Regions from separate parts of the Streptomyces sp. 5-10 genome, predicted to be linked through region 1. Evidence: riboswitches for the same ligand, from Rfam matches in the RefSeq annotation. Region 1 holds a riboswitch; each other region holds the start of a gene.
The links. A riboswitch is a leader RNA that binds a small molecule or an ion and turns the genes downstream of it on or off. The one in region 1 is predicted to bind S-adenosylmethionine.
Positions count from the first base shown of each region.

Region 2: another riboswitch for S-adenosylmethionine. It lies ahead of IEJ02_RS27425 (aminotransferase class V-fold PLP-dependent enzyme); the one in region 1 lies ahead of thrC (threonine synthase).
Region 3: another riboswitch for S-adenosylmethionine. It lies ahead of IEJ02_RS23540 (glutathione S-transferase C-terminal domain-containing protein); the one in region 1 lies ahead of thrC (threonine synthase).

Region 1 covers NZ_JACVYG010000083.1:6,230-9,831, reverse strand. The annotation lists gene IEJ02_RS45150 (alpha,alpha-trehalose-phosphate synthase (UDP-forming)) at 1-840, opposite strand, end outside; gene IEJ02_RS45145 (glucosyl-3-phosphoglycerate synthase) at 1,030-1,977, opposite strand; SAM riboswitch class I at 2,177-2,318, shown strand; gene thrC (threonine synthase) at 2,337-3,602, shown strand, end outside.
Region 2 covers NZ_JACVYG010000028.1:31,927-35,528, reverse strand. The annotation lists gene IEJ02_RS27425 (aminotransferase class V-fold PLP-dependent enzyme) at 1-824, opposite strand, end outside; SAM riboswitch class IV at 1,028-1,146, opposite strand; gene trpD (anthranilate phosphoribosyltransferase) at 1,405-2,478, opposite strand; gene qcrB (cytochrome bc1 complex cytochrome b subunit) at 2,666-3,602, opposite strand, start outside.
Region 3 covers NZ_JACVYG010000022.1:7,603-11,204, forward strand. The annotation lists gene IEJ02_RS23530 (YhjD/YihY/BrkB family envelope integrity protein) at 1-428, shown strand, start outside; gene IEJ02_RS23535 (Mut7-C RNAse domain-containing protein) at 543-1,286, shown strand; gene IEJ02_RS23540 (glutathione S-transferase C-terminal domain-containing protein) at 1,359-2,204, opposite strand; SAM riboswitch class IV at 2,556-2,702, opposite strand; gene IEJ02_RS23545 (PP2C family protein-serine/threonine phosphatase) at 2,828-3,602, opposite strand, start outside.

The DNA of each region.
Region 1 (3,602 bases):
CACATCGGGCCGGCGCGAACGCTCCCGCAGGAAGTCCGCGTCGGCGCCCAGGCCGTGGACGCCCAGCCGGGTCTCCCGGCCCTCGAAGCGCACGGCCGTCGCCACGCCGCCCCCGCCCTCGCCGTCACCTTCCCGGACGATCTCCGCGCCCAGCACCGCCGCGCAGCAGTCGGCGAAGGCGGTGGCCCAGCGCTCGGTGAGGAACGCGGCGCGGTCGCCGCCGAGGATGCCGCGCAGCACACCCGCCGCGACGTCGTCCGGCAGCAGCCGGTAGTAGTCCGGCGGGGCCCATGGGGTGTGGGAGAAGTGGCCGATCCGCAGATCGGGGCGGCGCTCGCGGAGCATCGCGGGCACCAGCGCCAGGTGGTAGTCCTGCACCAGGACGACGGCGTTGTCCACCGCCTCCTGGGCGAGCGCGTCCGCGAAGGCCGCGTTATAGCTCTCGTAGGCCGCCCACTGCTCGGCGAACTCCGCGTCGAAGACCGGCTCGACCGGGGTCTGGTAGAGCAGGTGGTGGACGAACCACAGCACCGAATTGGCGACGCCGTTGTACGCCGCGGCGAAGACGTCCGGCGCGATGTCGAGCATCCGCACCTGCTGGCCGCCGGTGTCACCGGGGTTCAGATGGCTCGCCCCGGCGCGCCGGGCCGCCTCGCGGTCGCCCTCGCCGAGCGCCGCGCACACCCACACCGCGCCCGCGTCGGGGCCGATCGCGCTGAGCCCGGAGACCAGCCCGCCACCGCCGCGCCGGGCGGTGAGCGAGCCGTCCTCGCCCAGGGTGTACGAGACCGGGCCGCGGTTGGACGCGACCAGGATCGGGGCGGTGCGCGGAACTGCCATGTCGCGAGCCTAGCCAGGCACGGCCCCGCGCAAACGTACGTACGGTTTCTTGCCCCGTAGGTGCTATTCCGGTTCCGGCCACGTCAGTGCAGGACGCCATCCCTCCGCGTCCGGGTCCGGTGCGCGCCGAGCCGCAGCCCGCGTCACGCCGAGCCGCAGCTCCGCGTCACGCCGCGCCGCAGCCCCGCGTCACGCCGCGCGCCGCGCCGTGTACTCCGGTATCTCGATCATCGGCGGCCGCTCCTCGGTGTCCACCGCCGTCGTACGCGGCTCGAAGCCGTTCTCGCCCCGGTCGAACTGGGTCAGCCGTGGCCGCACCAAGTGGCCCCGGGCCAGCCGCAGCTGCGCGGTGCGGTAGATCGCGGCCGCCATCCGGCCGAGCGCCTGCCCGTCCTGGTGGCGGTGTTTGCGCACCCCGATGTCCACCTGGCCGAGCGCGTCGAGCCCCACCGTGTGCAGCGCGTCGACCAGCAGCCCCAGCTCGACGCCGTAGCCGACCGGGAAGGGCAGCCGCTCCAGCAGCGAACGGCGCGCCGCGTACTCCCCGCCCAGCGGCTGGACGAACCCGGCCAGCTGGGGCCAGTGCAGATTCAGCAGCGGGCGGGCGACCAGCTCGGTGACCCGGCCGCCCTGGCCCGCCACCTCGCCGAGCGGGCGGTCGTACATGCCCTTCACCAGCTCAAGCGTGGGGTCGGTCAGCAGCGGACCGACGATTCCCGAGACGAAGCGCGGCTCGAATTCCCGCAGGTCGGCGTCGATGAAGCAGACGATGTCGCCGCTCGTGGCGAGCAGGGACCGCCACAGCACCTCGCCCTTGCCGGGCAGCGCGGGCAGCCGGGGCAGCAGCGAGTCGCGGGGGACGACGGTGGCGCCCGCCGCCGCGGCGACCTCGGCGGTGCGGTCCGTGGAGCCGGAGTCCAGCACCACCAGCTCGTCCACCAGCGGCGTCGCCTCGCCCATCAGCTCACGCCGGATCGTTCCGGCGATCTCGCCGACCGTGGCCTCCTCGTTCAGGGCGGGCAGGACCACGCTCACCGTCGTCGCCGCGGCCCGCTTCGCGGCCAGCAGGCGGTCCAGCGGACGGTCGTCGGCAGACCAGGAGCGACGCTTCAGCCAGCGCTCCACCTCATCCAGCACCTGTGTGTCTCCCCTGCGTGATCGCTGTGATCCATCTCGCGCATCGGACGGCTAGCTCAACCATCCGGGCCTTCGGTTACAGTCTTGAACAACGCACATGGCCGTCGTATGTCGGGGTCGACCTCGGTGTTTACCGACGTACCGACGTACCCGACGACGCTGGTGCCGACAAACGCCCCGGGTCCGCCCGGTGCCATACCGCTCATCCAGAGGGGCAGAGGGAACGGCCCGTTGAAGCCCCGGCAACCCTCCAGCTGATCTCGCATTCCGCAGCGAGGCTCCCAGCTCGGGAAGGTGCCAATTCCGTCTCGTGGCGAAGTGCGTCGCGAGGAAGATGAGGAGAAAGGGCCTCGCCATCCATGGCTGTGCAGTCAGTAGAAAGCTCAACCACTTCCTCCCCCTCCCCCTCCGGCGCCTTCGGCCCCGCCGTCGCATTGTCCTGCCGGGAGTGCGGTGAGCGGTTCGAACTGGGCCCGATCTTCGCGTGCGAGGCCTGTTTCGGGCCCCTCGAGGTCGCGTACGAGCTCCCGGCCGGCGATCCGGAGGGGCTGCGCCGGCGCATCGAGGCCGGTCCGAACAGCATCTGGCGCTACGCCCCGCTGCTGCCCGTCCCGGCGGACGTGGCGGATCTGCCGAGCCTGAACCCCGGCTTCACCAAGCTGGTCAAGGCCGACAACCTCGCCCGTGAGCTCGGCGTCACCGGTGAGCTGCACATCAAGGACGACTCCGGGAACCCGACCCACTCCTTCAAGGACCGGGTCGTCGCCATCGCCGTCCAGGCCGCCCGCACCTTCGGCTTCACCACCCTCTCCTGCTCCTCCACCGGCAACCTCGCCGGCGCGGTGGGCGCCGCGGCCGCCCGCGCGGGCTTCCGCTCCTGCGTCTTCATCCCGCACGACCTGGAGGCGGGCAAGGTCGTCATGGCCGCGGTCTACGGCGGCGAGCTGGTCGGCATCGAGGGCACCTACGACGACGTCAACCGCTTCTGCAGCGAGCTGATCGGCGACCCGGCGGGCGAGGGCTGGGGCTTCGTCAACGTCAATCTGCGGCCGTACTACGGCGAGGGCTCCAAGACCCTGGCGTACGAGATCTGCGAGCAGCTCGGCTGGCGGCTGCCGGACCAGATCGTCATCCCGATCGCCTCCGGCTCCCAGCTCACCAAGATCGACAAGGGGCTGAAGGAGCTGATCGCGATCGGTCTGGTCGAGGACAGGCCCTACAAGATCTTCGGCGCCCAGGCCGAGGGCTGCTCCCCGGTCTCCACCGCCTACAAGGCCGGCCATGACGTCGTCCGGCCGCAGAAGCCGCGGACCATCGCCAAGTCGCTGGCCATCGGCAACCCCGCGGACGGCCCCTACGTCCTGGACATCGCCCGCCGTACGGGCGGCGCGGTGGAGGACGTGAACGACGAGCAGATCGTCGACGCCATCAAGCTGCTGGCCCGCACCGAGGGGATCTTCGCGGAGACCGCGGGCGGCGTGACCGTCGGCGTGACCAAGAAGCTGATCGAGGACGGTCTGCTCGACCCGTCCCTGACGACCGTCGTGCTCAACACCGGCGACGGCCTCAAGACCCTCGACGCGGTGGCCCCCACGACGGGTCCCTCCGCCATCATCCGCCCCACC
Region 2 (3,602 bases), on a different contig from region 1:
GCGCCGCCGCCCGCCAGATACGGCCGGGCCTCCCGCAGCCAGTCCGCCCGCCCGGCCAGCACCCCGGCCCCGAAGGGCGCGTACAGCTTGTGCCCGGAGAAGGCCACCCAGTCCACGTCCGCCGCCGCGATGTCCACGGGGTGGTGCGGGGCCAGTTGCGCGGCGTCCAGGACGATACGGGCGCCGTGGGCGTGCGCGGCCGCGGCCAGCTCCCGCACCGGCCACAGCTCGCCGGTCACATTGGACGCGCCGGTCACGCAGACCAGCGCCGGGCCCTCAGCGCGCCCCGCGAGCGCCTTCTCCAGCGTCTCCACCGCCTGCCGCGGGGAGCGCGGGGCGCTGAGGTAGCGGACGGTGACGTCCTCCCGCTGCTCCCACGGCAGCAGCGAGGCGTGGTGCTCGGTCTCGAAGACGAAGACCTCGGTGCCGCGGGGCGCCACGGCGGCCAGGAGGTTGAGCGAATCGGTGGTGGAGCGGGTGAAGACGACCTGGTCGTCCTCGCGGCAGCCGAGGAAGGCGGCGACATCCTTACGGCTGTTCTCGAAGAGGTCGGTGGACAGCTGCGAGAGGTAGCCCGCCCCGCGGTGCACGCTGCCGTAGTACGGCGCGTAGGCGGCGATGTCGTCCCAGACCCGCCGCAGCGCGGGGGCGCTGGCGGCGTAGTCGAGCGCCGCGTAGGTCACCTCGCCGCCGGTGACCAGGGGCACCAGGACATCGCTGCCCAGCACGGGCAGCGGTTCACAGGCGGCGACGGAGGAGGCGGTGGAGGCGGAGGCGGCGGTGGAGGCAGAGACGGAAGCGGTGGCGGCAGGGCGCGCGGACATGGCGAAGTCTCCCGAAGGGGTCGAAGGAATGCGTGACGCGCACGGAAACGGCGGCGTCGAGCCAGCCGTCAGGGCGCGGAGAATCGCTCGACGCACGGCCGCACCGCGCGGAGCACATGGAGGAGAGACGGGGCCGCTCGGCCCTAGCGCATTCGCTGCATCACGGAAGAACTCCCTCGACCACCAGGACCCCTAGTGCGAGGGGTCCGCGCTTGCCGCCGGCCTCGCTGCCTGGCGGCCTGGTCATCACCCGGGGCACCCCGCCACGGACGGAGGGTTGCCGGACAGCGGGCCGGGGCCGTAGTCGCTGTCGCTCGTGACCTGGGCAGGAGTATGCCATGTCAGGCGTCGGCGCCCACGCCCTGTCCGCATCCCGGACAGACCATGGGCGCCGTAAGGGGCCCGCGTAGGGATGTCCGGCGGACCACAGGGCGGGGCCCGCACACCAATGCTTTCCCCTCCCCGCCCCTCCCCGATACCAAGGGCTCCGCCCCTGGACCCCGTGGCGGAGCTCCGCCACGCGGCGGAGCCGCATGGCGATGCCGTGGGAAGAGAGGCAGAGCCCCGGTCCGGGGTCTGGCTAGGCGTGGGTGGCCCGGACCCATCGCTCCAGGACGTCCCGCGCCGCGCCCGAGTCGATCGACTCGGCGGCCCGCGCCACCCCCGCCCCGATCCGGTCCGTCAGGGGCTTGTCCCCCGGCTCCCGCTCGAGCGCCACAAGCGCCGCCGCCGAGTTCAGCAGCACCGCGTCCCGGACCGGGCCCCGCTCGCCCGCCAGCAGCCGCCGGGCCACATCCGCGTTGTACGAGGCGTCCGCGCCCCGCAAGGCCTCCACGGGGGCCCGCTCGACGCCCACGTCCCGGGGGTCGAAGGTCTCCTGGCGCACGGCGCCGCCCCGGACCTCCCACACCTGGGAGGTCGTGGTCACGGTGAGCTCGTCCAGCCCGTCGTCGCCCCGGACGACCAGCGCGGAGGAGCCCCGCTCGGCCAGCACCCCGGCGATGATGGGCGCCATACGGGCATCGGCGACCCCGGTCGCCTGGCAGGTGACCTTCGCCGGATTGGTCAGCGGGCCGAGCAGGTTGAACGGGGTGGCGACGCCCAGTTCGCGCCGGGCCGAGGCGACATGCCGCAGCGACGGGTGGAACTTCACCGCGAAGCAGAAGGTGATCCCCGCCTCCTCGGCGACCTCGACCACCCGCTCGGGGGTGATGTCCAGATTGACGCCGAGCTTCTCCAGCACGTCGGAGGCGCCGCTGGCGGAGGACGCGGCGCGGTTGCCGTGCTTGACCACCCGCGCGCCCGTACCGGCGACGACCAGCGCGGACATGGTGGAGATGTTGACCGTCTTGGCGCGGTCGCCGCCGGTGCCCACGATGTCCACGGTCTCCCCGGGCACCTCGATCACCCGAGCGTGCTCGTACATGGCCCGCACCAGACCGGCCACCTCGGAGACCGTCTCGCCCTTGGCGCGCAGCGCGATCGCGAAACCGGCGATCTGCGCGTCGGTGGCCTCGCCCCGCATGATCCGGTCCATGGCCCAGGCGGTGTCGTCGGCATCGAGGTCCCGGCCGGCGATCAGCGAGCTCAGTACGTCCGGCCAGGTGCGGGCCGTCGCGGTGCTGTCGCCTCCGGCGGGGGTCACAACGTCCATGGTCCGCTCCTGGATCCGTGGGGGTGGGCAGGGAAGGGTCCGCGCACTTCAGCGGCCCGTCGCAAGCCTATCGGCAGCACGGCCGGGGCCCCGGCCGGACCGTGCGGTCCGGGCCGGGGCCCTGGTGGCGTGGCGTCGCTGTATGGAGAAACCGGTCACTGAAGAGGTACCGGGAGGTACCGGGAGATCAGTGGTGGCCGTGGCCGCTGGTGATCTCGTGGTACTCCTCGCGGGTCGGCTTCGGAATGACGTTGTTCTCGCCGTAGTAGCCCTTGGAGAGCTTCGAACGGAGCTTCTGAGAACGCTTTATCTTCCGCTTGACCCCGTTCTCGTCGACCTCCGGGCCGATCTCGTAGGGCTCGGGCTGCTCGTGCTGGGTGAGCGTGTGCAGCTGCTCCTGCGCGAGCGGCTCGTGGACCTCGATGAACTCACCGTGCGGCAGCCGCTTGATGATGCCGGTCTCACGGCCGTGCAGCACCTTGTCCCTGTCACGCCGCTGGAGGCCGAGGCAGATCCGCTTGGTGGCGATGAACGCCAGGACCGGGCCGACGAAGAAGGCGATCCGCACGAACCACGTGATCGAGTTGATCGACAGGTGGAAGTGGGTGGCCCACAGGTCGTTACCGCCACCGACCAGCATCACGAAGTACGCGGTCATCCAGGCGACGCCGAAGGCCGTACGGGTCGGGGCGTTGCGCGGGCGGTCCAGGATGTGGTGCTCACGCTTGTCGCCGGTGATCCAGGACTCGATGAACGGGTAGAGCCCGATCGCGAACAGGACCAGCGGGAAGAGCACGATCGGGATGAACACGCCCAGGACGAGCGTGTGGCCCCAGGCGGTGATCTCCCAGCCGGGCATCACCCGGACCAGACCCTCGGCGAAGCCCATGTACCAGTCGGGCTGGGCGCCGGTGGACACCTGGTCGGGCCGGTAGGGGCCGATGGTCCAGATCGGGTTGATGGTCGCGATCGCGGAGAGGGCCGCGATCACACCGAAGACCAGGAAGAAGAAGCCGCCCGCCTTGGCCATGTAGACCGGCAGCAGAGGCATGCCGACGACGTTCTTCTCGGTCTTTCCGGCCCCGGGGTACTGCGTGTGCTTGTGGTAGAAGACCAGGATCAGG
Region 3 (3,602 bases), on a different contig from region 1:
ATCTGGTGTGGCTCGTGGTGCTGATCTGCTATCTGCTGCTCTCCGCCCATCTGGCGCCCGGCGTCTCCCGGGTGCTGGTGGCGGTGGTGGGCACGGTGCTCTTCTTCTGGTGGTCGCAGCGGCTGCTGCTCGGCGGGCGGATCAGCTGGGGCGCCCTGCTGCCCGGCGCGCTGGCCACCAGCGTCGGGCTGCTGGGGCTGCGGGTCTTCTCCCAGCTGGTGTTCTCCCCGCTGATCGCCTCCAGCACGGTCTCCTACGGCCCGGTCGGCACCGTCCTGGTCGTCCAGTCCTGGCTGGTCGGCGTCGGTTACGTGGTCTTCGGCGGTGCGCTCGTCGGGCGGGTGCTGCACGAGGACTATCTGCGGATGGTGGCATGGCGCCGCAAGCGGCGCCGCGACCGGGCCAGGGCGGCCGCGCCGCCGGAGTGACGCCCCGGCCCGCGATCACGCGACCCGGGCCCGCCGACGAAGGCCGCCCCCATGATCGTCAACGGCCCCGGAACGCCGTCGCCCCGGGCCGGGGGCGCCTGGCATGCTGGCGGTGTGAATGGACCCGAGATCCACGTCAGCCTCGCCCCTGAACTGCGCTTCTTCGCCGCTCCCGAGCGGCGCCGCGCCCGGACGGCCGTCGTCACCGACGGCATCTCCACCCTCGGCCATGTGGTCGAGTCGCTCGGGGTGCCGCTCACCGAGGTCGGCAGGCTGCTGGTGAACGGCGAGGAGACCGCCGTCTCGCATGTGCCGGGCGCGGGGGAGACCGTGGAGGTCCACCCGGTCGTCCGCCCGCAGCGGGTGCCGGGCGCGCCGCTGCGCTTCCTGCTCGATGTGCACCTGGGCACGCTCGCGCGGCGGCTGCGGCTGCTGGGCGTGGACGCCGCGTACGAGAGCGAGGACATCGGCGACCCCGAGCTGGCCGCGCGCTCCGCCGCCCAGCGCCGGGTGCTGCTCTCCCGCGACCGGGGGCTGCTGCGCCGCCGCGAGCTGTGGGCCGGGGCGTATGTCTACAGCGACCGGCCCGATGAGCAACTGCGCGACGTCCTCGGCCGGTTCACCCCGGGCCTGGCGCCCTGGACCCGCTGCACCGCCTGCAACGGGCCGCTGGAGGACGCCGACAAGGAGACGGTCCGGGAGCAGCTCCAGCACGGCACCCGGCGCACGTACGACGTCTTCGCGCGCTGCACGGTCTGTGGGCGGGTCTACTGGCGCGGCGCCCACCACGCCCGCCTGGAGGCCATCGTGGCCGGGGCGATGGGCGAGTTCGGCGACGCCCGGGCCGCGCTCTCCTGAGCGCCCGCTGATCGACCTCGGGATACCGGCGCTGGAGGCGGCGGTGCGCCACCACCGGAGCGATGTCCCCTCTCAGGAGACCTCGTCCTGGACGGCCTCCGGAAGCGTGGTGTGGAAGGCCGGGTGGGCGTGCAGCCGCCGCACATAGGCGCGCAGCTGCCCATGGCGGGAGACCCGGTCGGCCGCGTCGGCGTCCAGGAGGGGCCGGTGCTCGGTGTCCAGCTGGACGAGGGCCACCCACAGGTCCACATCGGCGGCGGTCAGCTCCTCGCCCAGGGCGTACGGCGCGGCCGTCAGCCCGCGGTCGAGCCGGCCGAGGGCGGTCAGCAGCCGCTCCAGCGCCGCGTCCCGGCACTCCGCCTCGGGCGCCGTCCCGGCCTGCCGGGCGGCGTGGGTGATGTCCGCGTCGAGCAGGTCCCGGAGGGCGTCGATCTCCGTGGCGAGGGCCGCCGGGCGCAGCCGGGGGCGTCCGGCTCCGCTGCCGTCGCTCAGATGGCCGGCGAGGTCGCGCAGGATGTCGGGCGTGTGATTGCTGACGACACGTCCGGTCCAGCCGTCGCACAGCGCGGGCGCGTCCACCGGTCCGCCGTAGCGGTGCCAGGTGGCCTCGTAGGCCCCGCGCAGTGCGGCGTACGCCTCGGGGGTGTCGTCCGGGAGCCCGACGAGGGTGGTGGCCACGGTGTCCCGCAGCCCGAGCAGATCGAGGGTGATGGAGACGCGCAGGGAGAGCGGACAGTTCGCGGAGAGGTAGAGGCGGTAGCGATGCGGCACCGGATAGAAGCCACCGGCGAGGTCGACGCCGATGCGGCTGCGGAAGCGGTGCGGTGGTGTGGGCGGGGCGATCCGGGGGCCGGCCGAGCAGGGGTCGGGGTCGAGAAGAGAGGCAGGACCTGAACTGAGCGGAAACGTCTCGGACATGGCTCTCCAAGCAGGTGACGAAAAGCCCCGGCCCCGCCGGGTGAGGGCGGCGCCGATGGCGCAACGGAAGAGAAGCCCGCGCGGGGCACTCGCCGGGACGGTGCCGGGACACGCACCCGGCCCCCGGCGCGCGGGGCCGCGCTCGGTGACCGTGTCGGCTCGGGCCGACTCAGACGGCTGGACTGGAGGCGCTGCAGATGCGCAGCAGATCGATGTGGAGCCGCCTGGTCAGGAGGCGGAGACGGCGGAGCGGCGGGGACAACGGCCGGGGACGCCGGCGGGCGCCGTCCCCGTGGCTGTCGGTCCTGGGCATCTCCACCGATCCCATCATCGGGGGCTCGCGAGGCAGCGAGACCGCGCTTGTCCCGTCCACGCCGACGAAACCTGGTCGTCACCCGGGGGCACCCCGTCGCGGGAGAAGGGTTGCCTGTCAACGAGCCGGGGCCGATGACCCACCTGAGCGGGGGTTCCGCACGGTGGGCGCTGACAATCGTGACCGTCCCTGACAGTGTCGTCGCGCTCCGCGAGGGCGTCAACCCATGCCGAAGTGGCCAACACCGGCCGATGGCACGGCGGATGCACGGCGCCCTGGCGCGACCGGCTCGTAAGGCGGCGCGATCGGCTCAGCGGAACGACCGGTCAGCGCCGCCGGTGTCCCGCTCGACGAGGACCATGGCCGCGTCGTCCGCGAGCCGTCCCTCGGTGTGCCGGACCAGGGCGTGGCGCAGCCGGTCCAGGTACTCGGCCGGGGTGGCGCCGTCCAGCGTCTCCATGGTCCGGTGCAGCGGAAAGAACTCGTTGTCGTCGTTGCGGGCCTCGACCACCCCGTCGGTGTGCAGCAACAGCCGGTCACCGGGCAGGAACGGAAAGGTCTCGACGCCGATCGCGGGAGGGCCGAGGAACTCCTCGAGGCCGAGGGGCGGCAGCGGGCGCGCCGGGTCCAGGGAGCGCACCTTGCGCTCGCGCATCACCAGGGGCGGCGGATGGCCGCGGTTGATCAGCTGGACCAGCGACTCGTCCGTCACCTGGGCGAGGAGCACGGTGACGAACTGCTCCTCCAGCTCCTGTGGGTCCTGCAGCTGGGAGCGGTCCAGCAGCTCGTACTCGCGCGCCAGCGCGGCCGCACAGCGGTGCATCACCTCGGCGAGGTCCCGCTCGTAGTGCACCGCCTCCCGGAAGGCGCCCACGACGGCCGCGGCGGACCGCACCGCGGCCAGCCCCTTTCCCCGTACATCGCCGACGATCAGCCGCACTCCGTAGCGGGTGCACATCGCCTCGTAGAGGTCCCCGCCGATCTGCGCACCGCGCTCGGCCGCCAGATAGACGCTGGCCGTGTTCACCACGCCCATCCGGGCGGGCAGCGGCCGCAGCACCACGTTCTGGGACACCTCGGCGATC